DNA from 4 places in the Klebsiella sp. HN106 genome. Region 1 is predicted to be linked to each of the others. Evidence: predicted binding sites of a transcription regulator. Region 1 holds the regulator's gene; each other region holds the start of a gene.

Region 1 (7,988 bases):
CGCCTGGTGCTGGCGCTGATCGTCTGGCAACGCCCTAACCTGCTGCTGCTTGATGAACCGACCAACCACCTCGATCTCGACATGCGCCAGGCGCTAACTGAAGCGTTAATTGATTTTGAAGGCGCCCTGGTGGTGGTCTCCCACGACCGCCATCTGATTCGTTCCACTACCGACGATCTTTATCTGGTGCACGATAGCAAAGTCGAACCTTTCGACGGCGATCTCGAAGATTACCAGCAGTGGTTGAGCGACTCGCAAAAGCAGGAAAGCCAGGCATCGGAAGAACCGAAAGAAAACGGCAACAGCGCCCAGGCGCGTAAAGATCAGAAACGCCGCGAAGCCGAGCTGCGTACGCAAACCCAGCCGCTGCGTAAAGAGATTATCCGTCTGGAAAAAGAGATGGAGAAGCTCAACGCCCAGCTGGCGCAGGCGGAAGAGAAGCTCGGCGACAGCGGCCTGTACGATCAAAGCCGTAAAGCAGAGCTTACCGAATGTTTACAGCAGCAGGCCAGCGCAAAGTCCGGCCTCGAAGAGTGTGAAATGGCCTGGCTGGATGCGCAGGAACAGCTGGAGCAGATGCTGCAGGAAGGCTAGCGGCAACATGCGCTACAGCGAGGCGGGGAAACCCGCCTGTTTACCTCTCTCTCCGCGGCTTTTTACACGTAACCTGCCTACCGATTAGCCGCAAGACCACATATTGGCTAACCTGCGTACTTCATGCGCGGTATAGTATGGATAAAGATTATTAATTGCTCTGGTGCTATGGTTGATATCACTCCTACAGAAATGACGCCCCCGGAAAACGACTCGCAGCAGTTTCATCCGATGCGCGGCGTAGGTAATCGTCATTTGCAAACCATGTTGCCGCGGCTAATCCGTCGCAAACTCCGTTTCACTCCCCACTGGCAGCGTCTTGAACTGCCGGATGGCGACTTTGTCGATCTGGCCTGGAGTGAAGATCCTTCTCAGGCACGCCATAAACCCAGACTGGTGGTATTTCATGGCCTGGAGGGCAGCCTGCACAGCCCTTACGCACACGGACTTATCCATGCGGCAATGCAGCGCGGCTGGCTGGGCGTGGTGATGCATTTTCGCGGCTGTAGCGGCGAACCCAACCGAAATAACCGCATCTACCATTCGGGCGAAACGGAAGACGGCTCCTGGTTTCTGCGCTGGCTCCAGCGCGAATACGGTTCGGCACCGACCGCAGCGGTAGGTTATTCGCTCGGGGGCAATATGCTGGGCTGCCTGCTGGCAAAAGAAGGCGACGACATTCCGGTCGATGCCGCGGTAATCGTCTCGGCTCCGTTTATGCTGGAAGCCTGTAGCTATCATATGGATAAAGGTTTCTCACGCGTTTATCAGCGCTATTTGCTTAATCTGCTAAAAGCCAACGCCGCACGTAAGCTAAAAGCCTATCCTGGCTCTCTGCCCGTCGATTTACGTCAGCTAAAAAGCATGCGCCGTATCCGCGAATTTGACGACAGCATCACCGCGAGGATCCACGGTTTTGCCGATGCGCTGGACTATTATCGCCAGTGCAGCGCCATGCCGCGCTTAAGCGATATCACGAAGCCCACGCTGATTATTCACGCAAAAGACGACCCTTTTATGGACCATCACTCGATACCGCCGCAGGAACAATTGCCGGCGAATGTCGAGTATCAGCTGACGGAGCACGGCGGGCACGTTGGGTTCGTCGGCGGTACCTTGCGTAAGCCAGAGATGTGGCTTGAAAGACGCATTCCGGATTGGCTAACCCGCTGGTTAGGAGGAAAATTATGATCATACCCTGGCAAGAGCTCGCTCCCGAAACGCTGGATAGCCTGATCGAAAGTTTTGTCTTGCGCGAAGGCACCGATTATGGTGAACATGAACGTTCGCTGGTTGATAAAGTCTCTGATGTAAAACAGCAGCTAAAAAGCGGAGAGGCCGTGCTGGTATGGTCAGAGCTGCACGAGACGGTCAACATCATGCCCCGCAAGCAGTTTCACGGCTAAGGCGGCACACACTATCGTTTATCCAGGGAGTTGTTATGTCTGCCAAACATCCGGTGATTGCCGTCACGGGCTCCAGCGGCGCGGGTACCACAACCACCAGCCTCGCTTTCCGCAAAATCTTCGCCCAGCTGAATCTGCATGCCGCTGAAGTCGAAGGGGATAGCTTTCACCGCTACACCCGCCCGGAAATGGACATGGCGATCCGCAAAGCGCGGGATCAGGGCAAACATATCAGCTACTTCGGCCCAGAGGCCAACGACTTTGGCCTGCTGGAACAGACGTTTTCTGAGTATGGGCTAAGCGGCAAAGGCCAGTCGCGCAAGTATTTACATACCTATGACGAAGCCGTGCCGTGGAACCAGGTTCCGGGGACCTTCACGCCCTGGCAGCCGCTGCCCGAGCCGACTGACGTCCTCTTTTACGAAGGCCTGCACGGCGGCGTCGTGACGCCGCAGCACAACGTCGCAAACCATGTCGACCTTCTGGTCGGCGTGGTGCCCATCGTCAATCTTGAGTGGATCCAGAAGCTTATCCGCGACACCAGCGAACGCGGCCACTCTCGGGAGGCGGTGATGGACTCGGTGGTCCGCTCGATGGAGGACTACATCAACTTTATCACCCCGCAGTTTTCGCGCACCCATCTCAACTTCCAGCGCGTCCCCACGGTGGATACGTCCAATCCCTTTGCGGCCAAAGCCATCCCTTCCCTGGATGAAAGCTTCGTGGTGATTCATTTCCGCAACCTGAAAAATATCGATTTTCCGTGGCTTCTGGCGATGCTTCAGGGTTCGTTTATCTCACATATGAACACGCTGGTGGTACCGGGCGGAAAAATGGGGCTGGCGATGGAGCTGATTATGGCGCCGCTGGTTGAACGGCTGATGGAAGGCAAGAAAATAAGCTAGCTGCGATCGCCCCGGCGGCAACATAACCTACCGGGGTCGGTTCCGTTTATCCTTCGATCACTTCATAAGAGTGAGTAATGTTTACCGCCTTCTCAAGCATCAGCGCCACCGAGCAGTATTTTTCCGCCGACAGGTCAACGGCGCGGGAAACGGCCGCGTCTTTTAACTCCTTACCGGTCACGATAAAGTGCAGATTGATATGGGTAAACAGACGCGGCGCCTCTTCGCGACGCTCCGAGGTCAGCTTAACTTCGCAGTTGGTGACGTTATGACGCCCCTTCTGCAAAATGGAAACCACGTCAATCGCGCTGCACCCGCCTGCCGCCATTAGCACCATTTCCATCGGGCTGGGCGCTTTATCCCCGGAATTACCGTCCATCAGAATCTGGTGGCCAGAAGCCGACTCACCGATGAAGGTTAACCCTTCAACCCACTTCACTCGCGCTTGCATAAATTTAACTCCAGGGCTGTAATTTTCCTGACAGATTACGCGTAGATAACAATTCTCGCAACGGAAGGCGACCTGGGTCATGCTGAAGCGAGACACCAGGAGACATGCGGCGAAAGCTATGCTAAAACAGTCTGGATGCTACAGTAATACATTGATGTACTGCATGTATGCAGAGGAGTTCACATTACAGGCTGCAGAACACTTTCAGCCGGATTCCCAGGTATAGGGATTCAATACGATTGCATGCCCGGATGCCGTGTAGTGTCGGCACCCGGAGATAGCTTATAACAGAGGATAACCGCGCATGGTGCTTGGCAAACCGCAAACAGACCCTACCCTTGAATGGTTCTTGTCTCATTGCCACATTCATAAGTACCCATCAAAGAGCACGCTGATCCACCAGGGTGAAAAAGCAGAAACGTTGTACTACATCGTTAAGGGCTCCGTGGCTGTACTCATCAAGGATGAAGAAGGTAAAGAGATGATCCTCTCTTACCTCAACCAGGGCGATTTCATCGGTGAATTAGGCCTGTTTGAAGAAGGTCAGGAGCGTAGCGCCTGGGTACGTGCGAAAACCGCATGTGAAGTGGCCGAAATCTCCTACAAAAAATTCCGTCAGCTGATCCAGGTTAACCCGGATATCCTGATGCGTCTCTCTTCGCAGATGGCGCGCCGTCTGCAGGTTACGTCGGAAAAAGTGGGCAACCTCGCTTTCCTCGACGTGACTGGTCGTATCGCCCAGACGCTGCTGAACCTGGCAAAACAGCCGGATGCGATGACCCACCCGGACGGTATGCAAATTAAAATTACCCGCCAGGAAATCGGTCAGATTGTCGGATGCTCTCGCGAAACCGTTGGCCGCATCCTGAAAATGCTGGAAGATCAAAACCTGATCTCGGCACACGGTAAAACTATCGTCGTCTACGGTACCCGTTAAGTCGGTAAAACGGCGTATTGCCTGACAATACGCCGTTTTTGTTTTCCCCTCATGTGGCGCAGGCTGATTTACCACCCGGAAGTCAACTATGCACTGCGGCAAACGCTGGTGTTGTGTCTGCCGGTTGCGATAGGGCTTCTGTTCGGTCATCTACAGCAGGGGCTGCTGTTTTCTCTTGTTCCCGCCTGCTGCAACGTTGCCGGGCTGGATACACCGCATAAGCGTTTCTTTAAACGCCTGATTATCGGCGGCTGCCTGTTTGCCGGCAGTAGCCTTATCGTTCAACTCCTTCTGCAGCGAGAAATACCTTTGCCGCTGATCCTCACGGGTCTGGCGCTCATCCTCGGCGTCACGGCCGAAATCAGCTCTCTGCACGCAAGGCTGCTGCCCGCCTCGCTTATCGCGGCTATATTTACGCTCAGTCTCGCGGGCAACATGCCGATCTGGGAGCCGCTGCTGATCTACGCGCTCGGGACGTTATGGTATGGCGTTTTTAACTGGGTCTGGTTCTGGCTTTGGCGCGAACAGCCGCTGCGCGAATCCTTAAGTCTGCTGTATCGCGAGCTGGCCAATTATTGCGAGGCCAAATACAGTCTGCTTACCCAGCATACGGACCCCTCAACATCGTTGCCGCCGCTGCTTAATCGACAGCAAAAGGTGGTAGATCTGATAACCCAGTGCTATCAGCAGATGCATATGTTGGCGGCCAACCAGCGCAGCGATCATAAACGCCTGCTGCGCGCATTCCAGGTTGGACTGGACCTGCAGGAGCATATTTCCGTCAGCCTTCATCAGCCGGAAGAGGTGCAAAAACTGGTGGAGCGCAGCCATGCGGAAGCGGTGATTCGCTGGAACGCGCAAACCGTTGCCGCCCGCCTGCGGGTGCTGGCGGACGATCTCCTTTACCATCGTTATCCTCAGCGCTTTCAGATGGATAAACAGATCGGTGCGCTGGAAAAAATCGCCTGGCAGCATCCCGATAACCCGGTCGGGCAGTTTTGCGCCTGGCATTTCAGCCGTATTGCCCGGGTTCTGCGCACCCAGCGGCCGCTGTACGCGCGTAACCTGATGGCGGATAAAACCCGTCGCCTGCCGCTGCTGCCTGCCCTGAAAAACTATCTGTCGCTTAAGTCGCCGGCCTTACGAAATGCGGCGCGTATCAGCGTGATGCTGAGCGTCGCCAGCCTGATGGGCAGCGCGCTAAACCTGCCAAAACCCTACTGGATCCTGATGACGGTTCTGTTCGTGACGCAAAACGGCTACGGCGCCACCCGAGTACGCATCGTCCACCGGGCTGCAGGAACCATTGCCGGGCTGGTCATTGCCGGACTGACGCTGCACTTTCACGTCCCTGAAGGCTATACGCTGACCGCGATGCTCTTTATCACGCTGTTAAGCTATCTGATTATCCGCAAGAACTACGGCTGGGCGATGGTCGGATTTACGGTAACGGCAGTGTATACCCTGCAGCTACTCACCCTGAACGGCGAACAGTTTATCGTTGCCAGGCTGATTGATACGCTGATTGGCTGCCTGATCGCCTTCGGGGGTATGGTCTGGCTATGGCCGCAATGGCAAAGCGGCCTGCTGCGCAAAAATGCCCACGATGCGCTGGAAGCCGATCAGGATGCTATCAGGCTGATCCTCAGCGACGACCATCAGGCCCCGGCGCTGGCCTATCAGCGAATGCGCGTCAACCAGGCGCATAACGCGCTGTTTAACTCGCTGAATCAGGCAATGCAGGAACCCGGTTTTAACTCGCACTATCTGGAAGATATGAAGCTGTGGGTTACCCACAGCCAGTTTATTGTCGAGCATATCAACGCCATGACCACCCTGGCGCGCGAGCACAATATGCTCACGCCAGATCTGGCGCAACGTTATCTGGAGTCCTGCGAGATTGCGCTCCAGCGCTGCCAGCAGCGGCTGGATTCCGATGGGCCGGGCAGCGCAGGGGATGTGAATATCATGGAGGCGCAGGATGCGGAGGTTCCTCGCGGCCCGCTCAGTACAATGGAGCAGCATCTGCAGCGCATCCTCGGGCATCTGAACACCATGCACACGATTTCATCGGTGGCATGGCGTCAGCGTCCGCATCATGGCATCTGGCTGCGCGCCACTAAGCGCTGAGCACCCGCTCAACAGCCTGGGCAAAGCGCGTCATGCCTTCAGCAATATCGCTATCATCAATCACCAGCGACGGTACAAAGCGCATCACGTCCGGTCCGGCATTGAGCACCATGACACCAGCCTCTGCGGCGGCGTAGAGGAAATCGCGCGCCTTCCCGTGATACTGCGGCTTAAGCTCGGCGCCGATAAGCAGCCCCATGCCGCGGATATCGCTGAACAGATCGAACCGCGCGTCAATTTGCTGAAGGTGCTCAACAAACAGCTCGCGCTTCGCGGTGACGCCGTCCAGCACTTCCGGTGTGTTAATCAGATCGAACGCCGCTCCGCCCACCGCGCAGGCCAGTGGGTTACCGCCGTAGGTCGATCCATGAGAACCGGCGTGGAACGCGCTGGCGATGTCATGGGTGGTCAGCATCGCGCTGATTGGGAAACCGCCGCCCAGCGCCTTGGCGCTGGTCAGAATATCCGGCGTCACGCCATAGTGCATATAAGCAAACAGCGAGCCCGTGCGCCCCATACCGCACTGAACTTCATCAAAGACCAGCAAAGCCTGATGCTGGTCGCACAGATCGCGCAAGCCTTGCAGAAATTCCGGCGTCGCTGCGGTCACGCCGCCTTCTCCCTGAATCGGCTCGACCACCACCGCGCAGGTATGATCGTCCATCACGGCTTTCACCGCGTGTAAATCGTTAAACGGCACGTGAACGATATCGGCCGGTTTAGGCCCAAAACCATCGGAATATTTCGGCTGCCCGCCAACGGAGACGGTAAACAGCGATCGACCGTGGAATGCGTTATGGAAGGCAATAATTTTGGTTTTGTACGGACTATGGCGAGTGACGGTATAGTGGCGCGCCAGCTTAAAAGCCGTTTCGTTGGCTTCGGTTCCGGAGTTCATAAACACGACGCGATCGGCGAACGTCGCATCAACCAGCTTACGCCCCAGGCGCAGGGCCGGTTCGTTGGTAAAAACGTTGCTGGTATGCCACAGCTTTTCACCCTGTTCATGGAGTGCCGCCACCAGCGCCGGATGGCAATGTCCGAGCGCAGTCACGGCAATACCCCCGGCGAAATCAACGTACTCTTTCCCCTGCTGATCCCATACCCGGCTTCCTTTGCCCTTCACCGGAATAAATTCCGCCGGTGCATAAATTGGCAAAATAACCTCATCGAATGTCGCGCGGGTGATCGCCGGTTGTTCAGTTGCCATGTCGTGCCCATCCCTCTTCGTTATGCGATAGTGATTATGATAATCTAATCACAAAATATGCATAAAAAATCAACCCATGGCAACTACAAATCACCGATTGAAGAAGTTTGCCAGCAGCTGGTGGCCCTGTTCGCTGAGAATGCTCTCCGGATGAAATTGCACGCCCTCAAGGTCGAATTCGCGGTGGCGAATGCCCATGATCTCACCTTCCTCGCTGCGAGCGGTCACCTCAAAGCATTCAGGCAGCGTTAGCGGGTCAATCAGCAGGGAGTGGTAGCGGGTCACGGTTAGCGGATTATTGAGGCCACGAAATACCCCCTGGCCACGATGGCTAATGGGGGACGTTTTCCCGTGC
Region 2 (7,988 bases), on a different contig from region 1:
GCCGTTTTGCGCGGCGGCGATAATCGCTTCCGCAGGCGCCTGTTCGCCGTAGCGGCGGGCAAAGCCGGTGCCGGAAATAAAGCTTTCGATGCAGTTCTCTTTGCCACAGTAGCAGGGCTGCGCCGGACCGTCGCGCTCGGGGCAATAGCCCGGCAGAGGATTGTGTCCCCACTCGCCAACGATGGCGTTAGGCCCGCTGAGTAGCCGTTGGTTCACCGCGATGCCGCCGCCGCAGCCGGTACCGATAATAACGCCGAATACGGTCGTTGCCCCCGCGCCCGCGCCGTCCACCGCTTCAGAGAGGGTGAAGCAGTCGGCATCGTTCGCCATCCATACCGGTTGACCAAGTTCCCGCATCAGGTCATGACGCAGGTCGTGGCCGTTGAGCACCAGACAGTTACAGTTTTTAATCAGGCCGCTTTGCGGGTCGATAGCCCCCGGCAGGCCGATGCCGATAGTAAACGGCCGTTCGCTCCAGTCGCTGACGGTCGCAATCAGCCCGAGCAGTTGCTGCATAAACGCCTGATAGCTCTCTTTATGCGTCGGACGGCGCTGGCGATAGACGCATTCGCCCGCCGCGTTGAGCAGGACGGCTTCCATTTTGGTGCCGCCAATGTCTAAACCCAGATGTAGCATAGTTATCCTTAATCGTGGTCGACGGTTTCCCGGGCCGCGACGTTATCCGCGATGCCAGCCGGTTTTCTCCGGGAGGGCGCTACGCGTGCAGTCCGGGTAACCCGGCTAAGCGCAGCGCGAGCCGGGAAGTCAGCCAGGTGACATGAGCATTTACCGTTTTCCCGGGTTGCGGCGTCAACGCCTTACCCGGGCTACGTCATCCGCGATGCAGGCCGGTTTTCTTCTCTCCCCTGGAGAGGGGAGCCCTACGCGTGCAGCGGCCGCGAGCGGTAAATGGCGATCAGTTCGCCGATCAGCTCTTTCGCCAGAATCGAGGTCATCAGATGATCCTGAGCGTGAACCATCACCAGGGTCATTTTGGTTTTACCCTCGCCTTCGTCGGCTTCAATCAGCTGGGTCTGTACCCGATGCGCTTCGCGGGCAAAATGCGCCGCTTCTTTCATTTTTTCATCGGCGGCGGCGAAGTCTCCCGCTTTAGCGCAGCTCAGCGCTTCGTAGCACAGGCTGCGCGACTGCCCGGCGTTGATGATAATACCCATCACCTGTTCTTCTAATTCCATGACAAACCTCTGAATAGTATGAATTATGCGGACTGCGGCGCGCCTTCAGCCTGGGCGGCGGCGTTAGCGTGCTCCTGCTCCAGCAGCTGTTTTTCGTAGGCTTTGAGGAACGGCAGATACATCACCATCGCCGTCGCCATACAAATCAGGCACATGATCACCGGGCTAAAGCTCCAGTTTGCCGCCCAGGAGGCGCCGATAGGGGCCGGCGTCGTCCACGGCGTCATCGACACCACGCGGCTGACCAGGTCCAGCTTCAGCGCAAAGTAGGCCAAGGTCGCGTTGACCATCGGCACCAGCACGAACGGCAGGAAGAACAGCGGGTTCATGATGATCGGCGCGCCGAACAGAATCGGTTCGTTGATGTTAAATACGCCCGGCACCACGCCCATCCGGCCAATCGTCCGCAGATGCACGGCCTTGCTGCGCAGCAGCATCAGCGCCAGCGGCAGGGTGGAGCCGACGCCGCCGATCAGCAGATAGTGATCCCAGAAGCCCTGGACATAGATATGTGGAATCGCGGTGCCTGCGGCCATCGCCGCCTGGTTGATCGACAGATTCGCCATCCAGAACGGATTCATAATCCCGGTGACGATCAGCGCCCCGTGAATGCCGGCAAACCACAGCACCTGGCACACCAGTACCGACAGCAGGATCGCCGGTAGGGTATCGGACGCCGCCACCAGCGGTTTCACCAGCGACATGATCGCTTCCGGGATGATCATGCCCAGCTGCGCTTCGATAAACAGGTTCAGCGGATGCAGCGTCAGCACGATCGCCAGCACCGGGATCAGGATCTCGAACGAGCGCGCCACGCCCGCCGGAACTTCAGGCGGTAGACGGATCGTAATGTTATGGCGTTTGAGAAAGGCGTACAGCTCGGTAGAGTAAATCGCCACCAGAATTGCGGTAAAGATCCCCTGGCCGGAGAAGTAGGCGGTAGAGATCTGGCCATCTTTCAGCGGCGCGGCCACCAGCAGAAACGACATCAGCGACAGCATCCCGGCGGTCAGCGAGTCCAGGTTATGGTGCTTCGCCAGGCTGGCGGCGATCCCGACGGCGATAAACAGCGTCATCACCCCCATGCTGAAGTTAAACGGCAGCATCAGCGCATCGCGATGATCGAGCGAAAATTGCAGCCAGGCGCGGGCAAAGCCCCACGTCGTATCCGGGGAGAACGGGGGGAAGATAAACACCAGCAAAAACGAGCCAACGATCATAAAGGGCAGGGCGGTAATGAAACCGTCGCGGATGGAGGTGACGTATTTTTGCTGGCCGATCGCCCCCGCCATAGGCGTGATCTTCTGTTCAATCACGGCGATCAGCTTCGCGTACAGAGAGCTCATGATCTTTCCTTAATTTTTGTTATCGATAAGGGAAAGCGCGAAATCCAGCACGGCGCCGCCTTTCTGCATGCCGTAATCCATCATGTTGATGGGTTCCACGCGGATCCCGTATTTATCAGCCTGTTTTTGCAGATCTTTCTGCATGTATTTCACCTGCGGCCCCAGCAGGACCACCTGGTAATGGCCGACCTGTTGATCGAACTCCGCGACGCCAAAGGCGTTGATCTCTACCGGCAACCCGCGCTGCTCGGCCTCGGCGATCATTTTTTTCACCAGCAGGCTGGTGGACATGCCCGCGGAACAGCACAACATTATCTTTTTCATATATCGCTCCTGATGAGTGGGATGCGCCGACTATAGTCACAACGGATATAAAACGGAAAGCGCTTTCCGTTTGTGGATTTATTTATTGTGACCACGATCACCTATGACGGGCTTTTACTTTACACAGGAGTGCGCGATCATCCTGGCGACTACTCTCTTCTGAAAGGCAGGATTATGAACATTCAGTTAATGAATGTTGCCGTCGATATCATCGAGCAGCGGCTGGCACCGCTGGCCAACGTTCTGACGCGCAATAACCACATTACGGCGATGCGCGACAGCTTTGCGCTGGCGATGCCGTTTGTGATCGTCGGAAGTTTGCTGGTGCCGATTTTGTTTCCGCCCGTTTCCATCGACGGCGCATCGGCCTTTGGCCAGTTCTATTTCCAGCTGCGGCCTATTCTGCTGCCGACTTTTGAACTGACTATCGGGCTGGTGGCGCTGATTGTGGCCTTCGGCGCCAGCGCCAGTCTTGCCAAGCAGTACCGGCTACCGGAGCGGCTCTGCGGGCTGACCGGCTGCCTGGCGTTTTTGCTGTTTATCGGCTTTCGCGACAACGGCGCGACCAATATTTTTCTTGGCGGAATGGGGATTTTTACCGCGCTGATATCGAGTACTTACTCCATTGAAATTGTACGCTTTTTCTATAAGAAAGGCTGGTGCATCCGCCTGCCGGAAGAGGTACCGGTGATGACCCGTAACGGCTTTCAGCTACTGATTCCGCTGCTGGTGGTGATGCTCTCTATTAGCGTCATTAACGCGCTGCTGTTGCAAAGCACCGGGCGCATTTTACCGGAGCTGATTAGCGAAGCGGTGCGGCCGCTGGTGGTGGCCTCCGATACCCTAACCGCGGTTTTAATATCGTTATTTATCTGCAACCTGCTTTGGTTTGTCGGTATTCACGGCGCGCTAATTATCACCGGGATTATGAACCCGTTCTGGATGACCTATCTGTTTGAAAACCAACAGGCGCTGGCCGCCGGTTCCGCCACGTTACCGCATATTTACCTGCAGGGATTCTGGGATTTCTACCTGCTAATCGGCGGTATCGGCTCGACGCTGCCGCTGGTTTTTATGGCGATGCGCAGCCGTTCCCGGCAGTTGAAAAGCGTCGGGAAAATTGGCCTGCTTCCCTCGCTGTTTAACATTAATGAGCCGATATTGTTCGGCTTTCCGATTATCATGAACCCGGTTTTTCTGCTGCCGTTTATTTTTGTGCCGCTGATAAATGCCTGTATCGCCTGGTATTTAACCCATTTGGGGATTCTCGACCGGGCGGTGGCGATGCTGCCGTGGTCGATGCCGGCGCCGCTCGGCGCGGCGTGGTCAGCCAACGGTAGCTGGAAAAACTTATGCATGTGCCTGTTCGCTATTTTTAACGCCTGGATGCTCTATCGCCCGTTCTTTAAGGTCTACGAACGCCAGCTTGCCGACGCTGAACGCTAAGCTTTTCGCCTGTCTGCCCCAGCCCGCCCTGCGCGGGCTTTTTTATTTCTGCCAGAATATGTGAACTCCATCACGAATATTTGCCCGCTATCGTTAAATTTGTGAACTCATCCGGCAATTACGGAAAGCGCTTTCCGTTTGTGGATGTACATTTCCTTTTTTGATCCGTAAATTTCCTCCCGTTCTCAGGCAGTGTTAATAAAAAAATAACCAAGGATAAAAAATGATCAGGCTAAATCATTCAATACCTCTGTCTTTACTTGCCCTTGCGGTGATGAGCGACTGCGCCAGCGCCGATCCGAAGTACGATTTTATGCTGCATGGCTATATCCGTTCAGGGATCCTTGCCAACGCCGACGGCAATCGCGCTGACTCCGTTGGCCTGATGCCGGACGGCAAGTGGCGTCTGGGCAACGAAGAAGATACCAAGATCGAACTGATCCCAACGGTGACGTTAACCTCGGACAGCGGCGTGGTGGCAAAAGTCCAGGCCAACATCACCCATCAGTCAAAATGTACCTCTGACTGGAACTGTCAGGACGACGACGGGCATGATGTGCAGTTCCGCGAAGGTTTTGCCGAACTGTCCAACCTCGACTTTGCCCCGGAGATGACCTTCTGGGCCGGTAAGCGCTACAGCAGCTCCAACACCTCCAGCCATCAGTTTGACTGGGAGTACATTCAGTACAACGGCACCGGCGGCGGCTTCGACAATATGGATCTTGGCTTCGCGCGCTTCGATGCCGGGGTTTACGCCTTCTCGCCGACGGACGAAACCAAAGCCTACCCGGTCGACAAAGGCGATCAGGGCTATCCGGATGACTACTCGCTCAACCTGTGGCTGAAAAAGATCGGCGGCACCGGCTTCGATCTTGAGCTGATTGGCCACCACATGAACCGCAACGAGAAGCACCCGACCTCGGCGGAAAAAGGCTACGGCGTGACCGGCGTTTACAACTTTGACGGCTTCTACGGCCTGACCGGCGGCTACTCTCGCGTGGTCTTCCAGTACGGACGCGGCCTGGCGGCGGGAGACTCGCTGGGTAAAAACGGCTGGGGCTGGGCAAACCTCGACGATACCCAGTCCTGGCGCGTGGTGCTGGATAACATGGCCTCGCTCGGCGACTGGGAAATCTCCACGTTTGCCTACTATCAGAAAGACAAAAACTACCGCTGGTGGACGGAAGACGCCGAAGGCTGGGGGCGCACCAGCTGGGTGGCGGGGATCCGCCCGTATCAGCAGATCACCAAAAACTTCGCCATGCAGTACGAGCTGGGCTACGAATATCTCGACGATAAAAACTACAAAGGCGTGGACGGCAAAGGCAAAGGCGGCCTGACTAAAGTGACCATCGCGCCGACCCTGACCTTTGATTCCGGCTTCTGGACGCGCCCGCAGCTGCGCTTCTTCGTCACTTACGCGAAGTGGGATAAGGGGGTCTCCGACGCGCTGGACGGCAACTACGACTGGAGCACCAATACCCTTTCCGCTGGTAGCTACTCGCGCAGCGGCGACACCGATACGCTGAACTTCGGCGTGCAGGCCGAAGTCTGGTTCTGAGGAGAGATACGATGATTAAGCCGGTGAAAAAACTGATGCTCGTCGCGCTGCTTTCGGCGCTGGGAAGCGCAGGCGCGATGGCCGCGGAGCAGTCGCACTTTGAACACTTTATTACCCGCGACGGCGCGACGTTAAAAGATGGCGACAAGGTGTTCCGCTTTGCGGGCATTCATGCGCCGGAGCTGCATCGTATTGAAGACGACGCGCGCGGCACCTGTAAAGCCGACTCGCGCGGCTGGGGGCAATACTTCCGCTGGCCGACGGCGGAGGAACAGGAAAACTGGATTAAAGCGCTGGTGCAAACCGGCGCCAGGGCGCAGCGGGTATACGTGCTCTCGGTGCAGCAGACGTTTGACGAGGCCTGCGGTCGCGAAACCCATATTCTGGCCCCGGAAACCGCCGACGGCATGCCGCGCCTGAACGAAAAGGCGATGCGGGTGTACGACAACATGATCGCCGAGGCGGACAAACAGGGTCTGCGCCTGATTCTGCCGTTTATCGATCACTGGTGGTGGTGGGGCGGTCGCGAGCAGCTGGCGGCGTTCTACCACGAAAAGCCGGAGGATTTTTACCGTACCGACAGTAAAACCTTCAAGGCCTATCTGGACGTGATTCGTCAGGTTATCACCCGTACCAACAGCGTGACCGGGCGCCCTTACTATGACGAAAAAGCGATTATGGCCTGGGAGACCGGCAACGAGCTGGAAGACACCAACGCGGCGTTCCTTCAGCAGACCGCCGCATGGATCAAAAAGTGGGCGCCGCATCAGCTGGTGGTAGATGGCACCTATAAGAAAATTAATGCGTTTGCGCTTAACGATCCCCATGTCGATATCGTCAGCAACCACTACTACACCAATGCCGATAACAACCATCCCGATCAGGTGAAAAAAGACCTGACGGCGGCCGCGGGTAAGAAAGTCTACATGGTGGGCGAATTTGGCCTGCTGGATGCGCAGCAGCTTAACGCCATTATGCAGTCGATCGTCCATAGCGAAGTCAACGGCGCGCAGGCGGCGGGCGGTTTAATCTGGGGCTTCCGCGGTCATCGTCACGATGGCGGTTTCTACTGGCATAAAGAGTCCACCGGCCACTACAGCTACCATTTGCCGGGCTTCCCGGTCGACGGTAAAGCCAATCAGGAGATGGAGGTGGTCGATCTGGTGCGGACCGCCGCGGCGCAGATGAACGGGCAGGAGAAAGCGCCGCCGCTGCCGAAGCCGGATGCGCCGAAGTTGCGGGCGACGGATTCACCGTTTGCGATCAACTGGCTGGGGGCGGCGGTAGGGCGCGCTTATGATGTCGAGCGCGCCGATTCGGCATCCGGACCGTGGAAGATCGTGGGGCGCGATATTTCGGACGGCGTAAACGAGTGGAACCCGCAGACAATGGATCTGTTCCGCGATGACTATCGCAGTCTGCAACTGGGGAATACGTACTATTACCGCGTCATTGCTAAAAACGAGAGCGGCAGTTCATCGCCTTCGAACGTGATTAGCGTGAAGCACACCCAGGCGAATCAGGCGCCGGAAGTCACACTGGTGGAAACGCTCACCACCAGCCAGGACCAGGGCGTGCAGCTCAGCGCGAGCTGGCGCGATGACGGGATGCCGGATGGCAACGTTAAGGTGAGCTGGAGCAACGGCGGCAACGCGCAGGCCCATATCTGCGCGACGGATAAAGCCGAAACCCGCGCCTGGTTTAGCGCCCCCGGTGAATACGCGCTGACCTCTAGCGCCGATGATGGTCTGCTCAAAAGCAGTAAAACCGTAAAGGTCACGGTGACAGAAGCCGTCGGGAAAGCGCCCGCTGATTACTGCCGTTTTAGCGGCGGGGTTGTGAACGTGACCGATGGCAAGATCGAGGCGGCGAAAAGCGAGAAAGACGCGCTGACGATTGACGAAGACGGCTTCCTCGGGCCGTTCGCCAACGACGGCGATAAGGTGAGCTGGCAGGTTGCCGCGCCGTGGGCCGGCAAGTATCAGCTGCAGGTGACGTTCAGCGGCAAATGGGGCGGCAAGAAAAACTCGTTTATCGTCAACGGCGGCGCGCCAATCGCGGTTGAATTCCCGCAAACCGATGAACAGGGCCAGCAGCTGCGGGTGCCGGTGGAGC
Region 3 (7,988 bases), on a different contig from region 1:
CAGGGAGTTCATGCCATGGGCCCACGCATTGTGGATAATTTCCATGCTGCGTCCGTGGTCCCAGTGCGCAATCACCGGTACCGAGGCCTTTTTGGCCATTGAAACCATCATATGCGAAAAATCTTCAAACGAGGTATTGCCCACAAATCCGGTGCCGAAAGAGATAATCACCGGCGATGTTGACTCTTCTGCGGCATCGATAACGCCCATCAGCATTTCGGCATTCCACACGTTAAAGTGGGCAATGGCATAATGTTTATTTTGCGCATCATTTTCCCAATATTTAATATCAGCCAGCATAGTTGTTTCTCCCTTTTTAATAAATTAATGGTTAACTCTAATAACGCCTTTAATCATCTCGCGTTTGTTATTAACAGATTCCTCAAACGCGCGCTGAACATCCTCGTAGTCGTAAATGTGCGTCACCATCGACTTCACATCGAAACGGCCGGAGGAGATAGCTTCAATAGTCACCGGGTAGCGGTTGGCATAGCGGAAAACGGTCTGAATCGATACTTCGCGGTTAATTTTCAGGAAGTTAATTGCCGAATCCCCGGGGACCGTACCGACGATCATGATTTTCCCTCCACGCATGACCAGATACGGTGCCTGCTTAACGGTGATGGCCGAACCGGCGGTTTCGAATACGATATCAGCCCCCATGTCGCCGGATAACTGCTGGCAGCGCGCGACGGTGTCCTCTTTTGCGCCGTTGATAACGACTTTGGCCCCGAGCTGTTCGGCCATGGCCAGGCGTTTTTCCAGCACATCAACCACCGTGATATCAGTACCCCCCAGGCAAAGGCATGCCTGCAGGGTCATTAAACCAATACAGCCTGCGCCAAGAATGACGATTTTCTTGCCAGGCGTGACGTCCGCCAGCATTGCGGCATGCATGCCGACCGCCGCAGGCTCCACCAGCGCGCCTTCCATCGTGTCCATATTGTCGGGCAGCTTATAGGTGAAGCTCTCCGGATGGCACAGGTAGTGGGTTAACGCGCCGCGATAATTTGGCTGCGTGGCCATGAAATCAACGTCAGGGCAGATATTGTATTTCCCCTCCAGACAGTAGCGGCAGTGGCCGCACGGCACCCCGGGTTCAATATTCACCCGGTCGCCGGGTTTAAATTTGCTCACGCGGTTTCCCACCGCGACCACCGTACCGGCGCATTCGTGCCCCAGACCAATTTCCTGATGGGGATCTTTCGGCGGAATAAAGGGACCTGATTCGAAACCGTGAACATCTGAACCGCAAATACCAACGTATTCAATTTTGATCAGCACTTCATGTTCTTTGGGTACCGGAATATCAGTAGCGATGATTTTCATCATACCCGGCGTTTTTAAAATCGCTTTTGAATTATTCATTTTATTTTCCGTCAATATTATTTGCTGGTAACGGCATCAATACCGAGACTTTCGACAGAGACGCCTTTAGTTTCAATTCCGATTGTGGCGATAGCGACTGCAACAATAATGGAGACGGCCCCCAGCAGCACAAATACTCCGGTTACGCCATAGCCGTTAAGTAATACCGCTACCGCATAGGGCGCGGCGATACCGCTGATGCGCCCCACCGCGTTCGCCAGGCCTGAACCACGAAGCTTCGCTTCGGTCGGCCATATTTCCGGCACATAGACCGCTGAGGCGTAGCAAACGTACATATAGACAAACGTAATCAGGAAGAAGCCAATTAACGTGATGAGCAGCATACTGGTTTGCAGAGAATAGATATATCCCAGCACGGCGATTAATACCAATAAGCCCACACCCATAGTTTTCCGCGGTATTTTATCCATCACCAGCATGGCGATGAAAATGCCAAACGGCGCGCCGAACATACTCATGGTGTTTAAAACAATGGAGTCTTTCAGATTAATGCCCTGGGTCATAAATATCGTCGGCAGCCAGTTAATTAAAGTATACTGGACGACATTCATGGCAATCAGGACGAAGGAGCCTAAAATAACCCGCTTGAGTAATACGCCGGTTAATAAGGCTGAATAAGGAACCGCGCGCGGCGCTTTACCATCATCTTCTATTACCACTGGCGGCAATGGTTTACCGGTTTGCTGCACGACCCTCTCTTCAATGGCCCGCATCACCTTTTCCGCTTCCGCGTAACGTCCACGAGACTCCAGCCAGCGGGGCGATTCAGGGAAACTGCGCCAGGCAATAACGGTAGCAATTAGCGACAGCAGCGCCGGGATCAGCAGCTGTACGCGCCAGTTCCATTCCGCGCTGATTAACGGCGTTAATCCCATCGCAATCAGCGAACAGAGCGGATAAGACCAGTTGCCGATAAACGAGACCCGACTGGACCAGGTGCCGCGATTTCTGCCAGGCATATATTCGGTGAATCCGGCAAATAAGGTCACCAGCAGCGCGCCTAACCCTACCCCCATGATAAAACGACAGGCAATCAGAAAGATCATATTCGGCGAAAACGCCCCAATGACCATGGCAATAATATGAATCGCTTCATACAGGATGAACGCATTTTTACGCCCGATCTTATCGCCGATAATGCCGCCACCGAGCGCGCCAAGAAACATTCCCGCCGTGGTAATGGCAGAAAACGTAGCGGTCGTGGAATTATCGGTCCAGCCCAGGTCTTTTAGCTGCGCGAGTATTAACCCGCCTACGGCATTACTCCAGCAGACAAGTAATCCGAAAGCGACCATGGCAAACATTGAAGCGTGCCAGCGGCAGTCGGGCAGGCGATCGAGCCTGGCGCCGCAGTGCGGTTTTGCTATCTGTTCCATCCGGGAACCTTCCTTTAATAAATGGGTTATTCATCAAAGTCGTAAGTCATGATGACCTTAATCGCGGTTTTATCGACCATGGCATCAAAACCTTCGCGCCACTGCGACAGGCCAATGCGATGAGTAATCATTGGTTTGACTTTGATCGCGCCGCTGGCGAGCAGGCGAATGGCGTTGCGCCAGGAGGTGGAGTCGTAAGCCATATGGCCGATGATGCTTTTGTTCCAGGCAGTGATGTCGTTGATGGAGAAGTCCAGCGGTTTGAAGCCCATCCCCACGCGGACCACTTCACCGTTGGGGCGCAGCATTTCGATAGACTGTTTGAGGGCAATGTTGGCGCCTGAACATTCGATAACCAGACCGAGATTATCTTTGCCGCAAATTTCCTGACAGCGCGCAACCACATCTTCGCTCGAACCGTTGACCACCGCCGTCGCGCCCAACGCTTTAGCGATGGGGAAACGCACCGCGACGTCCTCTTCCAGCCCGACCATCACGATATTGACGGCCCCCATGATGCGCGCCATCTGTACGGCAAAGAGGCCTAGCGGACCGGTACCGAAAACCACCACGTCCTGACCGGGGAGAAATTTGGATTGTTGAGCGATAGATTTATAGGCGTTACAGATAGGATCCAGCACCGCCGCTTCTTCGTAATCAACGCCCGGCGGGATTTCCCACAGCGCGTGGCGATGAATTTTGAGGATCTCCCCCGGCACCAGGCAGTATTTCGAAAACCCGCCGCCCCAGGTATTGTTATCAAGACCTAAATTAACTTTTTCTGTACAACACAGAAAATCACCTTGTTCGCAGGCCGGACACACGCCGCAGACGTGCCCGCTATTATCAGAAACCACCCGCTGGCCCACTTTCCAGTCCTTAACCTTTTCGCCGACCCGGACGATTTCACCGGCAAATTCGTGGCCGCGAATGGAGTTGAATTGGTCGGATCCGCTATCGACGTTGTAGTGCTTCATATCCGCGCCGCAAATGGCTGCCGCCTTGATTTCAATCACCACATCATCCGGACCGCAGACCGGTTCCGGAACATCAATCATCTTATAGCCGCCAAAGGCCTTACCAAATCTTGCCAGTGCTTTCATTGCGTCTTCCTTTGTTTGTGGTTTTGCATCAGTGGGAGCAATACTTAACCACGAAATCTTTAAGGTCAACATTAAATCTTTAAAACACAGATATTGATCTGCATTTCACAACTTAGATCACAAATACGGCAAAATGGATGGCGGGGAGAGATGTGAAGGAAAGCTTATGGCGTTGGCATGGCGCGGCTTCGCTGATGCAGCGTGAACCCCTTCGCAGTTTTGGGCAATGGAAGATGCTAGCCTGTACGAGCTGTTTTTTCGCCACGCCATTTCCGTGGCGTGTTTGTTTTACTAAGTCACTTTTCTGTCAAAGAGGATTTGCTATGAAACTTTTGCCTTTACTGGCAGCTTTACCCCTGCTCTTCGCGAGCGTCGTTTCTGCTAATACCCTGATGTCCGTCGGCTACTTTAACGGCGGCGGCGACGTCACTGCCGGACCTGGCGGCAATATCGATAAACTTGACGTCCGGCAGATTACCCATCTCAACTACTCGTTTGGTCTGATCTATAACGACGAAAAAGGTGAAACCAACGCGGCCCTGAAAGACCCCGGCAGGCTGCATCAAATCTGGCTGTCGCCAAAAGTGCAGGCTGATTTGCAGAAAATCCCGCATCTGCGCCAGCAGAATCCGAACCTGAAAGTTTTGCTTTCCGTCGGCGGCTGGGGAGCGCGCGGATTCTCCGGCGCGGCGGCGACAAAAGAAACCCGAGCGCTGTTTATTCAGTCGGCGCAGGAGATCATTGAAAAATATGGTCTTGATGGTATCGATCTGGACTGGGAGTATCCGGTCAACGGCGCATGGGGACTGGTCGACAGCCAACCGGCCGATCGCGATAATTTTACCGCCCTGCTGAAAGAGCTTCGCGCGGCGGTGGGCAATAAAAAACTGGTGACCATCGCCGTGGGCGCTAACGCGGAGAGTCCGAAGAGCTGGGTGGATGTCAAAGCGATAGCCCCCTCGCTCGACTACATCAACCTGATGACCTACGACATGGCTTACGGCACCCAGTACTTCAATTCCAACCTGTACGACTCCTCTCAATGGCCGACGGTCGCAGAAGCCGATAAGTACAGCGCTGATTTCGTGGTCAACAACTATCTTGCGGCGGGTTTGAAGCCCAGCCAGATGAACCTGGGGATTGGTTTCTATGGGCGGGTACCGAAACGCGCCGTCGAGCCGGGCATTGACTGGAGCAAACCGGATGCGCAGAAAAATCCGGCAACGCAGCCTTATTTTGAGCCGCAGCAGGTCGAGCTGTTCAAAACGCTAGGCGTCGATCTGTCAAAAGATACCTACGTGAAATATAACGATATCGTGGCGAAGTTCATCAACGATCCGCAGAAGCGCTTTACTCAGCATTGGGATGATGAAGCGAAAGTGCCGTGGCTGTCGGTAACGTCCTCCGACGGTAAAGCGCTCTTTGCCCTCTCCTATGAGAACCCGCGTTCGGTGGCGATCAAAGCCGACTATATCAAGAGCAAAGGACTGGGAGGCGCGATGTTTTGGGAGTACGGCGCCGATGATCAAAACCAGCTAGCGAAACAGCTGGCCGAATCCCTGGGGATCAAACGCTGATCTGCGCGATGTCACCGCCTGCACAATAGGTTATGATAAGCACATTCCGCTGCGCCAGCTCCGGCGCAGCTTTTCATTTGCAACAGAAGGCATGGGTATTATGGCTTATATCCCGAAAAACTACGCCCGTCTGGAAGTCGGATATCGCGAAAAAGCGCTGAAGCTCTTCCCCTGGGTCTGCGGACGCTGCTCGCGTGAGTTTGTCTATTCGAATCTGCGTGAACTGACGGTACATCATATCGACCACGACCACTCCAATAACCCGGAAGATGGTAGCAACTGGGAGATGCTGTGCCTCTACTGCCACGATCATGAACACTCAAAATACACCGAGGCCGATCAGTATGGTTCAACGGTGGTGGCCGGCGAAGATGCGCAGAAAAGCGTCGGCGAAGCGAAATATACCCCTTTCGCCGATCTAAAAGCGATGATGAACAAGAAATAACGCTCAGCTGACGCTAAGCCCGGCGTTCAATTGGCCGGGCCGTTCAGGCTCAGGATTTAAACGTCGCGATAGGTTGCGGCGAAATACCGAAGTCCACTTTCAACTGCTGTTTACTCTTCATCACCATCTGTCCGTTGGTGTCGATGGTCATATGCTGCGCGTCTACGTTATATCGGGCCTGCCAGAGCATCACCAGCTGCAGACAGTTCTCTTTCTGCTCGGCTGTTAACGCCACGCCGTCGGGCCATTTTCCCAGCTCCACCGCCGTCGCCAGACGCTGATACACTTCCGGCGTCATGCCGTCGATAATCCGTTCAATTTCCATCGTTCTCCCGCCCCGTGTTGGAATAATTTGCTGAATCGTTTTTTCAACCCTTGGTTTGCTCACCATTTTCATCATTGGTGAAGCTTAAAGAGGCCGAATTAACACAAAAACGCTCACCGGTAGGCTGCGGGCCATCCGGGAAGACGTGTCCAAGGTGAGCATCGCAGTTTCCGCAGCGAATTTCCGTGCGCTGCATACCGTGGGAGTAATCGTTAAGATAGCGAATAGCGTCATCGCTTACCGGCTCATAAAAGCTCGGCCAACCGCAGCCTGAATCATACTTGGATTGCGAGTTAAACAGCGGCGCGTCGCATACCAGGCAGTGGTAGACGCCATCGCGTTTGTTGTGGAGTAGCCGCCCGGTGAACGGCGGTTCAGTACCGTGATTCTGCGTCACGTAAAACTGCATCTCGCTCAAATTTTTTTTGAGCTCGTCCGAAGAGGGTTTATTCGACATTGGCTTGCTTCTCGCTGTGAAAGGACAACTTTTTTGGCTTAATTCTAACAAAATATTAACAATGAAGCGTGCACTTTTGTTCTAAACTTAGGCGACGCCAAAAGGCAGCCACACAATTGTGATGAATATCACATTTTTATCTCAAATGACCTTTAAAATTCCGGGCGCAGCCCCCATATGGAATTGGGCTCAAAGGGAAAGTGGGATAAATCAACCGCGCAAAGGCATGCTCCGGATTGATTTGTCGCAATGATTGACACGATTCCGCTTGACGCTGCGTAAGGTTTTTGTAATTTTACAGGCAACCTTTTATTCACTAACAAATAGCTGGTGGAATATATGACTATCAAAGTAGGTATCAACGGTTTTGGCCGTATCGGTCGCATTGTTTTCCGTGCTGCTCAGGAACGTTCTGACATCGAGATCGTTGCAATCAACGACCTGTTAGACGCTGACTACATGGCTTACATGCTGAAGTATGACTCCACTCACGGCCGTTTCAACGGTACCGTTGAAGTGAAAGACGGTCATCTGATCGTTAACGGTAAAAAAATCCGTGTTACCGCTGAGCGTGACCCGGCTAACCTGAAGTGGGACGAAGTGGGTGTTGACGTTGTTGCTGAAGCAACCGGTATCTTCCTGACCGACGAAACCGCTCGTAAGCACATCACCGCTGGCGCGAAAAAAGTCGTTCTGACTGGCCCGTCCAAAGACAACACTCCGATGTTTGTTAAAGGTGCTAACTTTGACAAATACGAAGGCCAGGACATCGTTTCCAACGCTTCCTGCACCACCAACTGCCTGGCTCCGCTGGCAAAAGTTATCAACGACAACTTCGGCATCATCGAAGGTCTGATGACTACTGTTCACGCCACTACCGCTACTCAGAAAACCGTTGATGGCCCGTCTCATAAAGACTGGCGCGGCGGCCGCGGCGCAGCTCAGAACATCATCCCGTCCTCTACCGGCGCTGCTAAAGCTGTAGGTAAAGTACTGCCAGAACTGAATGGCAAACTGACCGGTATGGCGTTCCGCGTTCCGACTCCGAACGTATCCGTTGTTGACCTGACCGTTCGTCTGGAAAAAGCTGCTTCTTATGAAGAAATTAAGAAAGCAATCAAAGCTGCTTCCGAAGGCGCAATGAAAGGCGTTCTGGGCTACACCGAAGACGACGTTGTCTCTACCGATTTCAACGGCGAAGTTTGCACTTCCGTATTCGATGCTAAAGCGGGTATCGCTCTGAACGACAACTTTGTGAAACTGGTTTCCTGGTACGATAACGAAACTGGTTACTCCAACAAGGTTCTGGACCTGAT
Region 4 (7,988 bases), on a different contig from region 1:
GCTGGCTCTCGATTTGCACGAGAATGGTGATATTTTTGTTCGACTGCGCGAAGTAATCCGGCACGGTGCCAAACATATTGGCGCGGTGCGAGACGGATACGCCGCGAATGCCTTCAGGCGGATAGCGGGTTGAGGCAACGGCGTTAATCGCCTGCTCTTCCGTTTCTACAAACGGGATCAGAAAGTTATAAAAACCGATATCCAGCAGGCGTTTAATGATCACCGGTTCGTTGGTCGGTACGCGAACGACCGGCGCGCTGTTGCTACCTTTCAGCGCCATCAGCTGCGGGATAAAGGTAGAGATATCGTTCGGCGCATGTTCGCCGTCCAGTACCAGCCAGTCGAAACCGGCCAGGCCTAAAACTTCGGTGCTAATTGGGCTCGCCAGCGCGGACCAGCAGCCAATCTGAACCTGATGCGCCGCCAGGGCCGCCTTAAATTTATTCGGGAAGATATCGTTATTCATCACTTATACCTTGTCACTTAACCGTTAATTATTTCTGCAGTTCCATACGTTTGATGTCGCCGACCACAAACAGATAGCAAACCATCGCCATCAGGGCGGAACATCCAACAAAGACCAGCGCTGCGTTGAATGAGTGCAGTTCGCTCACCAGGTAACCGATAACCAGCGGGGTTACGATGGAAGCAACGTTACCAAATACGTTAAATACGCCGCCGCACAGGCCAACAATCTCTTTCGGCGCAGTATCGGAAATCACCGGCCAGCCCAGCGCGCCAAACCCTTTACCGAAGAATGCCAGCGCCATCAGGGTGACCACCAGCGCGGTATTATTGGTGTAGTTACACAGAATGATGGTGGAAGCGAGCAGCATTCCGAGGACGATCGGCAGCTTACGCGCCACGGTGATGGAAAAACCGCGTTTAATCAGATAGTCAGAGAACACGCCGCCCAGCACGCCGCCGGCAAAACCGCACAGCGCCGGAATCGATGCGACCAGACCCACTTTCAGAATCGACATACCCTTTTCCTGCACCAGATAAATCGGAAACCAGGTGAGGAAGAACCAGGTAATGGTATTGATAAAATATTGACCGAAGAATACGCCCAGCATCATGCGGTTGGTCAACAGCTGCTTGATATAGTGAAGCTTCGGACCGCTGGCCGCCGCGCTGCCGGGCTTTTTATGGTCCATATCAACGACTGCGCCATTCTCGGAGATAAACTTCAGCTCCTCTTGCGTCATGCGCGGATGGTCAGTGGGATTATGGATCAGTTTTATCCACAGGCCGGTCAGCACAAAGCCAATCACGCCCATGACGGTGAAGACATGCTCCCAACCCCAGGCAAAGGTCAGCCAGCCCAGCAGCGGCGAGAACAGCGCCAGGGAGAAATACTGCGCGGAGTTAAAGATCGCCGATGCGGTGCCGCGCTCTTTCGTCGGAAACCACGCCGCGACGATACGGGCGTTTGCCGGGAAAGATGGCGCTTCAGAGAAGCCCAGCATAAAGCGCATAAAAAACATTGAGATGCCCGCCCACGCCAGCGGAAACATATCCACAAAGCCTTGCAGGAAGGTGAACAGCGACCAGAAGAACAGGCTGTAAGAGTAGACCTTTTTCGATCCAAATTTATCGAGCAGCCAGCCGCCGGGGATTTGCATTAGCAGGTAGGCCCAGCCAAAAGCGGAGAAAATATAGCCCATTGAGACCGCACTCAGCTGCAGCTCTTTCGCCACCTCGGTACCGGCGATCGAAAGCGTCGCGCGGTCGGCATAGTTAACGGCAGTGACAATAAAAATAATTAACAGAATTAAATAGCGGGTTGGCACACTTTTTTTCTGTTCTATTGTTGCATCCAGACTCATCTCATATTCCTCAGGTACAACACACCTTCCATTATTTATTTTGGTGTGATTCTTAATTATTCAGAAATCAATATCAGGAGGTATCGATTTACTCATCCGGCGCATTGCAAGCATGACTCAGTATAATCAGCTTGCGACCGTTAAACACTGTGCATACAACCTGTAAATGGCGTTTAATTATCTCTAATGTTGTGCAAATGCAATAATCAATGGGCGCTGATCCACAGTTCCAGCGATTTCCCCCATGCGCGGGTTCTCTTGCGTAGCAATGGGTGATTTAGATCACATTTTCAAATTCAAACACCTGACATTCTTTATTTCACAAATCTGCGCATCAGAAATTGAATATACCCTAAATATTTCGAGTTGCATGAAGGCGGCAACGCAGGGAATCCCCTGGCGCTTACTAAAGTAAGTGACTGGGGTGAGCGAGGAAAGCCAACGCAAATGCAGCTTGAAATATGACGGGTATAAACGTTTTATTTTATTATTCGCACCTTGCTGGAGAATACTGGACAATGGCTGACATTGAAATTAGACAAGAATCGCCAACGGCGTTTTATATAAAAGTGCACGAAACGGATAACGTGGCGATTATTGTTAACGATCGAGGTTTAAAAGCCGGAACGCGTTTCCCTGACGGGCTCACGCTGGTTGAGCATATCCCGCAAGGCCACAAGGTCGCGCTGGTCGATATTCCTGTACACGGTGAAATCATCCGCTATGGCGAGGTGATTGGCTACGCGGTACGCGATATTCCGCAGGGCAGCTGGATTGACGAATCGCTGGTGGAACTGCCGAAGGCGCCGCCTCTGCACACCTTACCTCTGGCGACCAAAGTTCCGGCGCCGCTGCCGCCGCTGGAAGGCTATACCTTCGAAGGCTATCGCAACGCCGACGGCAGCGTTGGCACCAAAAATCTGCTCGGTATTAGCACCAGCGTGCACTGCGTGGCGGGAGTCGTCGATTACGTAGTGAAAATTATCGAACGCGATCTGCTGCCGAAGTATCCCAACGTCGATGGCGTCGTGGGTCTGAACCATCTTTATGGCTGCGGCGTGGCGATTAACGCTCCGGCAGCGGTCGTTCCGATCCGCACCATTCATAACCTGGCCCTCAATCCAAACTTCGGCGGCGAAGTGATGGTGATTGGCCTTGGCTGCGAGAAACTGCAGCCGGAGCGCCTGCTGGAAGGCACCGACGATGTAAAAAGCATTCCCGTAGATAGCGCCAGCATCGTCAGCCTGCAGGATGAGAAGCACGTCGGTTTTAAATCAATGGTGGATGACATTCTGCAGGTCGCCGAGCGCCATCTGGAGAAGCTGAACCAGCGCCAGCGCGAAACCTGCCCGGCCTCCGAACTGGTGGTCGGTATGCAGTGCGGCGGCAGCGATGCGTTTTCTGGCGTGACCGCCAACCCGGCGGTGGGCTATGCCTCCGATCTGCTGGTGCGCTGCGGGGCGACCGTCATGTTTTCCGAAGTCACCGAAGTACGCGATGCGATTCATCTGCTGACGCCGCGCGCCATCAACGAAGAAGTCGGCAGACGCCTGCTGGAGGAGATGGCCTGGTACGATAACTATCTTGATATGGGTAAAACCGACCGCAGCGCCAACCCCTCCCCGGGCAATAAAAAAGGCGGTCTGGCCAACGTTGTAGAAAAGGCGCTGGGTTCTATCGCTAAATCCGGAAAGAGCGCGATTGCCGAAGTGCTCTCTCCGGGGCAGCGCCCGACCAAACGCGGTTTGATTTACGCCGCGACGCCGGCGAGCGACTTCGTCTGCGGTACTCAGCAGGTGGCCTCCGGGATCACTGTGCAGGTCTTTACTACCGGTCGCGGTACGCCGTATGGCCTGGTCGCCGTACCGGTGATTAAAATGGCGACGCGTACCGAGCTGGCAAACCGCTGGTATGACCTAATGGATATCAATGCGGGAACCATCGCCACCGGCGAAGAAACCATTGAAGAGGTAGGGCTGAAGCTGTTTGAATTTATTCTTGATGTCGCCAGCGGCCGCAAGAAGACTTTCTCAGATCAGTGGGGCCTGCACAATCAGCTGGCGGTGTTTAACCCGGCGCCGGTGACCTGATCGGCTCAGCAACTTATCCCGCTCGTGATGCTTCGGGCGGGATACCTCTGCTATTGATGCGCGTTGAGAAACCCCTCTATCTGCGCTTTGGTGGAAGTCCCTTCCATCGGCCCACGCCGGGTAATCGCCAGAGAGCCGCTGGCGTTGGCCCATCTCAGCGCCTCCTGCGGCGATGCGCCGGACAGGAAAAGGCTGACAAAGGTGGCGCCAAAGCAGTCGCCGGCCCCCGTCGGATCGACAACCGGGACATGAAAACCGGCAGCATGATGCGTTTCTCTGGCGCTGTAATAGCTCGCTCCGCGCGGGCCGCGTTTAATTACCACGTGCTTAACGCCGCGCTTTAAAAGCTTATCCACCAGCACCTGCTCATTGCGCCCAGGGTTGAGGCCAAAGTAATCCAGTTCGCCATCGCTGGGCAAAAAAATATCTGTATAATCAAGGATATATTCAAAAGCCTGCGACATTTCAGGGATGTTGAGCATCTCTTTGCGGATATTCGGATCGAACGAAACCGTGCCGTTGCGCGCTTTAATATTTTCAATCGCTTTACGCATCGCGTCGATCATGCGAAACGAAAACAGCGAAGAGCCCATAATGTGAAAATGATTGCACTGGTTAAGCAGACGGTCGTCAATATGGTCAGCGGTTAGCAAACCACAGGCGCTGTTCGGCATATTAAAAATAAAATCGCGCTGCGCCTGGCTACGGTAGCTCACGAAAGCGCTGCCGGTGGTCGCCTTTTGCAGTATGGCGATCCCATTAACGTTTACGCCGTCGCTTTCCAGCCGCGCGATATTCATTTCACCAAACGCATCGTTGCCGACACAGCTGAAAAGCACCGAGCCCAGCCCCAGCTTTGCCACCTGATCGGCGAAAATTGCCGGGGCGCCGCTGGGATATGGCCCCCAAAATTCACCCGGGCGAGAAAAACCCTGGTTCTCTTCTTTTGCCAGAAACTCCACCAGTAGTTCGCCGATGGTGCAAATGGTCACATTCATCATCGCTCCTTTACTTTGCCTTCTGCAAAGCAGGGTTGAGCCATGTCAGGCACTCGTTGTTGGTATAGCTGTTAGTCATGCCAGCGGCGAGAAGGCGGGCGTGATACTCCGCGGCGACCACCTGCGGCGTCACGATGCCGCTAATTTGCTGCAAGTCGCCAATCGCGTAGCGTTTATCGCCATACACCGGACGATGCGCAACGACCGCAATCACCCTCTCACTTTGCGCCACCGCTTCGCTCAGCAGGCGAGCGCTGGCTTCCTGTCTGACGCTCAAGGTGCCATCTTCCGCAATGTGGTCGACAGCGATCAGCGCTCGTGAGGGGCGATATTGACCCAGCGCGTTCAGCGCCAGATCGCCTTCGACTATTTTGCCGCTGCTCCCGAGTACGCCGCCGAGCAGCACGGTTTCCCCATTCAGAAACTCCTGCGCCAGCGGCACATGCGCCAGGTCGTTTAACAGCAGACAAAGCTCGTCATAGCCAGCAAGGAACGGGATCACTTTGCGTAAGATCGACCCCTGCCCCAGAAAGAGCGTTTCGCTATCTTCGATCTGCACGGCGATCTGGCGAGCCATTTCGGTCTCCAGGGCTTTATCCGTTACTACCGGAGCCTCCTGAGCCAAGGCGATCGGGGTCCCGGCCTGGGAAGTGTAAATTGCGCCGCCAAACGAGCGCTTAAGGTAGCCCTGCTGTTCAAGGTAGTTCAGGTCATTACGGATCGTTACCCCAGATACAGCCAGCATTTCAGCCAGATCGTCGACTTTGATCTCTCCGTTTTTGCGCACGATCTCCGCGATGTCCAGGCGCCTTTTCAGCAGACTTGTAGACGGTTTTGCCACAGTGTTGTGCCTTCTTATTTTCTCCCAGAATAACTTTCATTTTTAAATTTCCCCGCTGCATTGTCAAACGCCAGGCCTTCTTTAAGCATTCAATAGCGAATTAAAATTATTTAATTCAGTAGGTTATGTTTAATCACGCTTTTTAAGATACTTTTAAAAAAGAAAACAAACAAGAGCATATAACTTTCATTTTTAAAATAACATCACAGTAGTGTGCGATTGATCACAACAACAAAACGTAGCGATCGCTACATTACTTTCAAAACGAAGGCGTAAGTAACAAATAAATTTACAAAATGAAAGTTAAGGAGCAAGAATGTACATTATCTCGAGTAAAAACATGCTGTTGAAAGCTCAGCGGCTTGGATACGCTGTTCCGGCCTTTAATATCCACAACCTGGAAACGATGCAGGTGGTGGTAGAGACGGCGGCCGAGCTGCGTTCTCCGCTGATCCTTGCCGGCACCCCTGGAACTTATAGCTATGCAGGAACCGGTAACGTGGTGGCGATCGCTCGCGATCTGGCTAAGATCTGGGATCTCCCTTTAGCGGTCCACCTCGATCACCATGAAGATCTGGCCGATATCACACGTAAAGTACAGGCCGGTATCCGCTCGGTCATGATCGACGGTTCACACGCACCTTTTGAAGAAAACGTCGCGTTAGTCAAGAGCGTGGTTGAACTGAGCCACCGTTATGATGCCAGCGTCGAAGCCGAGCTTGGTCGCCTGGGCGGTGTGGAAGATGATCTCGTGGTCGATGCAAAAGATGCGCTGTATACCAACCCGGAACAGGCGCGTGAATTTGTCGCCCGCACCGGTATCGACTCGCTGGCGGTCGCTATCGGTACTGCCCACGGCATGTACGCTGCAGAACCCAAGCTCGATTTTGACCGCCTCGCCGCCATTCGCGATCGCGTTGAGGTTCCTCTGGTTCTTCATGGCGCATCGGGTCTGGCCGATAGCGATATCCGCCGGGCAATCTCGTTGGGCGTGTGCAAGGTCAACGTCGCCACCGAGCTGAAAATCGCCTTCTCCGATGCCCTGAAGCACTATTTCGAGGAAAATCCAGACGCTAACGATCCGCGTCATTATATGAAACCGGCAAAAGCGGCGATGAAGGATATCGTACGCAAAGTCATTCACGTTTGCGGCTGTGAAGGACAACTGTAATTTTCGGATCGAAGGAGCAATGTCGTGATCCATACCCTGACACTCAATACTGCAATCGATATGAATATCTTTTGCGATCCGCTGAAGCCGTCGGCAGTGAACCGAACCCGGCACACGGAATATTGCCCGAATGGCAAAGGAGTGAACGTTTCGCTGATATTAAATCACTATCAGCAGCCCACTCACATTATGGGCATTTTCGGTGGTTTCACTGGCCGTTATATTGTGGAAGAGTTACGTCAGAAAAACATTAAAGTGACGCCGGCATGGGTCTCTGAGCCAACCCGAATTAATATTTTTATTAATGACGGAGCTGAGGAATATAAGCTCGTTAATCCCGGAGCAAAAATTGATGATGAGTGCAAACAACAGGTTATTCATCATCTGCAATGCGTCACTTCCGGGGATTATTTAGCGATCAGCGGCAGCCTGCCGCCGGGAATTGAAAGCCGATTTTATGCTGAAATCATTGAATTATGCCAGCAGAAAGGCTGTGAAGTTATTCTCGATATCAGCCATCCGGTACTGCGCCAGCTGCTGGAATTGCGGCCATTGTTGATTAAACCCAACGATGACGAGCTGCGGGAAATCTTCGGTCTTGACGTCAGTAGCCGCCAGCAGGTGCGTGAGGCCATGCGCACGCTGCATCAACTGGGCGCTCGCAACGTGCTGCTGACGATGGGAGCCGAGGGTCTCTACTTTTCCAACGGCGAAGGCGTGTGGTTTTGCTCCGCACCGAAAATTGAACTGGTCAGCTCCGCCTGCGCTGGTGACGCCGCACTGGGTGCTTTTCTCAGTAAATGGCTTAACAAAGAAGATGTCACTCACGCTCTGGCATTAGCCAGCGCGACCGGCGCCGATGTCGCCGCTTCCGCCGGGTTAGGCAAATTACAACGCACAGAAGAATTATTACAACAAATTCAGGTCGTCCAATTATAAAGGTCCGATTATGAAAAAAATCATTGCAGTTACCGGCTGCCCTACGGGTATTGCACATACTTTTATGGCTGAAGAGGCCTTAAAAACCGCAGCAAAGAAATTAAATGTCGATATTAAAGT

The links. The regulator CRP, encoded in region 1, controls carbon source genes, mostly activating them, when cyclic AMP is high. The targets are predictions, from matches to a motif close to ATGTGANNNNNNTCACAT.
Region 2: ACSIPU_RS18065 (maltoporin) is a predicted target of CRP. The motif match lies at 4,371-4,388, and genes of this name have one in related genera.
Region 3: msrB (peptide-methionine (R)-S-oxide reductase MsrB) is a predicted target of CRP. The motif match lies at 6,789-6,806, and genes of this name have one in related genera.
Region 4: garD (galactarate dehydratase) is a predicted target of CRP. The motif match lies at 2,100-2,117, and genes of this name have one in related genera.

What each region holds. Positions count from the first base shown of each region.
Region 1 covers NZ_JBLURD010000011.1:164,013-172,000, reverse strand. The annotation lists gene ACSIPU_RS22135 (ABC transporter ATP-binding protein) at 1-594, shown strand, start outside; gene ACSIPU_RS22130 (hydrolase) at 787-1,785, shown strand; gene ACSIPU_RS22125 (YheU family protein) at 1,782-2,000, shown strand; gene ACSIPU_RS22120 (phosphoribulokinase) at 2,036-2,905, shown strand; gene ACSIPU_RS22115 (OsmC family protein) at 2,952-3,356, opposite strand; gene crp (cAMP-activated global transcriptional regulator CRP) at 3,661-4,293, shown strand; gene ACSIPU_RS22105 (YccS/YhfK family putative transporter) at 4,345-6,423, shown strand; gene argD (bifunctional acetylornithine/succinyldiaminopimelate transaminase) at 6,413-7,633, opposite strand; gene pabA (aminodeoxychorismate synthase component 2) at 7,724-7,988, opposite strand, start outside.
Region 2 covers NZ_JBLURD010000007.1:171,563-179,550, reverse strand. The annotation lists gene ACSIPU_RS18090 (ROK family protein) at 1-636, opposite strand, end outside; gene ACSIPU_RS18085 (PTS lactose/cellobiose transporter subunit IIA) at 882-1,196, opposite strand; gene ACSIPU_RS18080 (PTS cellobiose transporter subunit IIC) at 1,220-2,542, opposite strand; gene ACSIPU_RS18075 (PTS sugar transporter subunit IIB) at 2,552-2,866, opposite strand; gene ACSIPU_RS18070 (PTS cellobiose transporter subunit IIC) at 3,041-4,312, shown strand; gene ACSIPU_RS18065 (maltoporin) at 4,536-5,873, shown strand; gene ACSIPU_RS18060 (CBM35 domain-containing protein) at 5,888-7,988, shown strand, end outside.
Region 3 covers NZ_JBLURD010000012.1:47,995-55,982, reverse strand. The annotation lists gene ACSIPU_RS22500 (ketose-bisphosphate aldolase) at 1-300, opposite strand, end outside; gene ACSIPU_RS22495 (NAD(P)-dependent alcohol dehydrogenase) at 325-1,368, opposite strand; gene ACSIPU_RS22490 (MFS transporter) at 1,386-2,765, opposite strand; gene ACSIPU_RS22485 (zinc-binding dehydrogenase) at 2,792-3,868, opposite strand; gene ACSIPU_RS22480 (glycoside hydrolase family 18 protein) at 4,192-5,445, shown strand; gene yajD (HNH nuclease YajD) at 5,546-5,890, shown strand; gene ACSIPU_RS22470 (YeaC family protein) at 5,940-6,215, opposite strand; gene msrB (peptide-methionine (R)-S-oxide reductase MsrB) at 6,259-6,672, opposite strand; gene gapA (glyceraldehyde-3-phosphate dehydrogenase) at 7,012-7,988, shown strand, end outside.
Region 4 covers NZ_JBLURD010000006.1:93,794-101,781, reverse strand. The annotation lists gene garL (2-dehydro-3-deoxyglucarate aldolase) at 1-466, opposite strand, end outside; gene garP (galactarate/glucarate/glycerate transporter GarP) at 495-1,829, opposite strand; gene garD (galactarate dehydratase) at 2,348-3,919, shown strand; gene ACSIPU_RS16200 (sugar kinase) at 3,970-4,917, opposite strand; gene ACSIPU_RS16195 (DeoR/GlpR family DNA-binding transcription regulator) at 4,928-5,722, opposite strand; gene ACSIPU_RS16190 (tagatose bisphosphate family class II aldolase) at 6,075-6,929, shown strand; gene pfkB (1-phosphofructokinase) at 6,954-7,868, shown strand; gene ACSIPU_RS16180 (PTS fructose transporter subunit IIC) at 7,879-7,988, shown strand, end outside.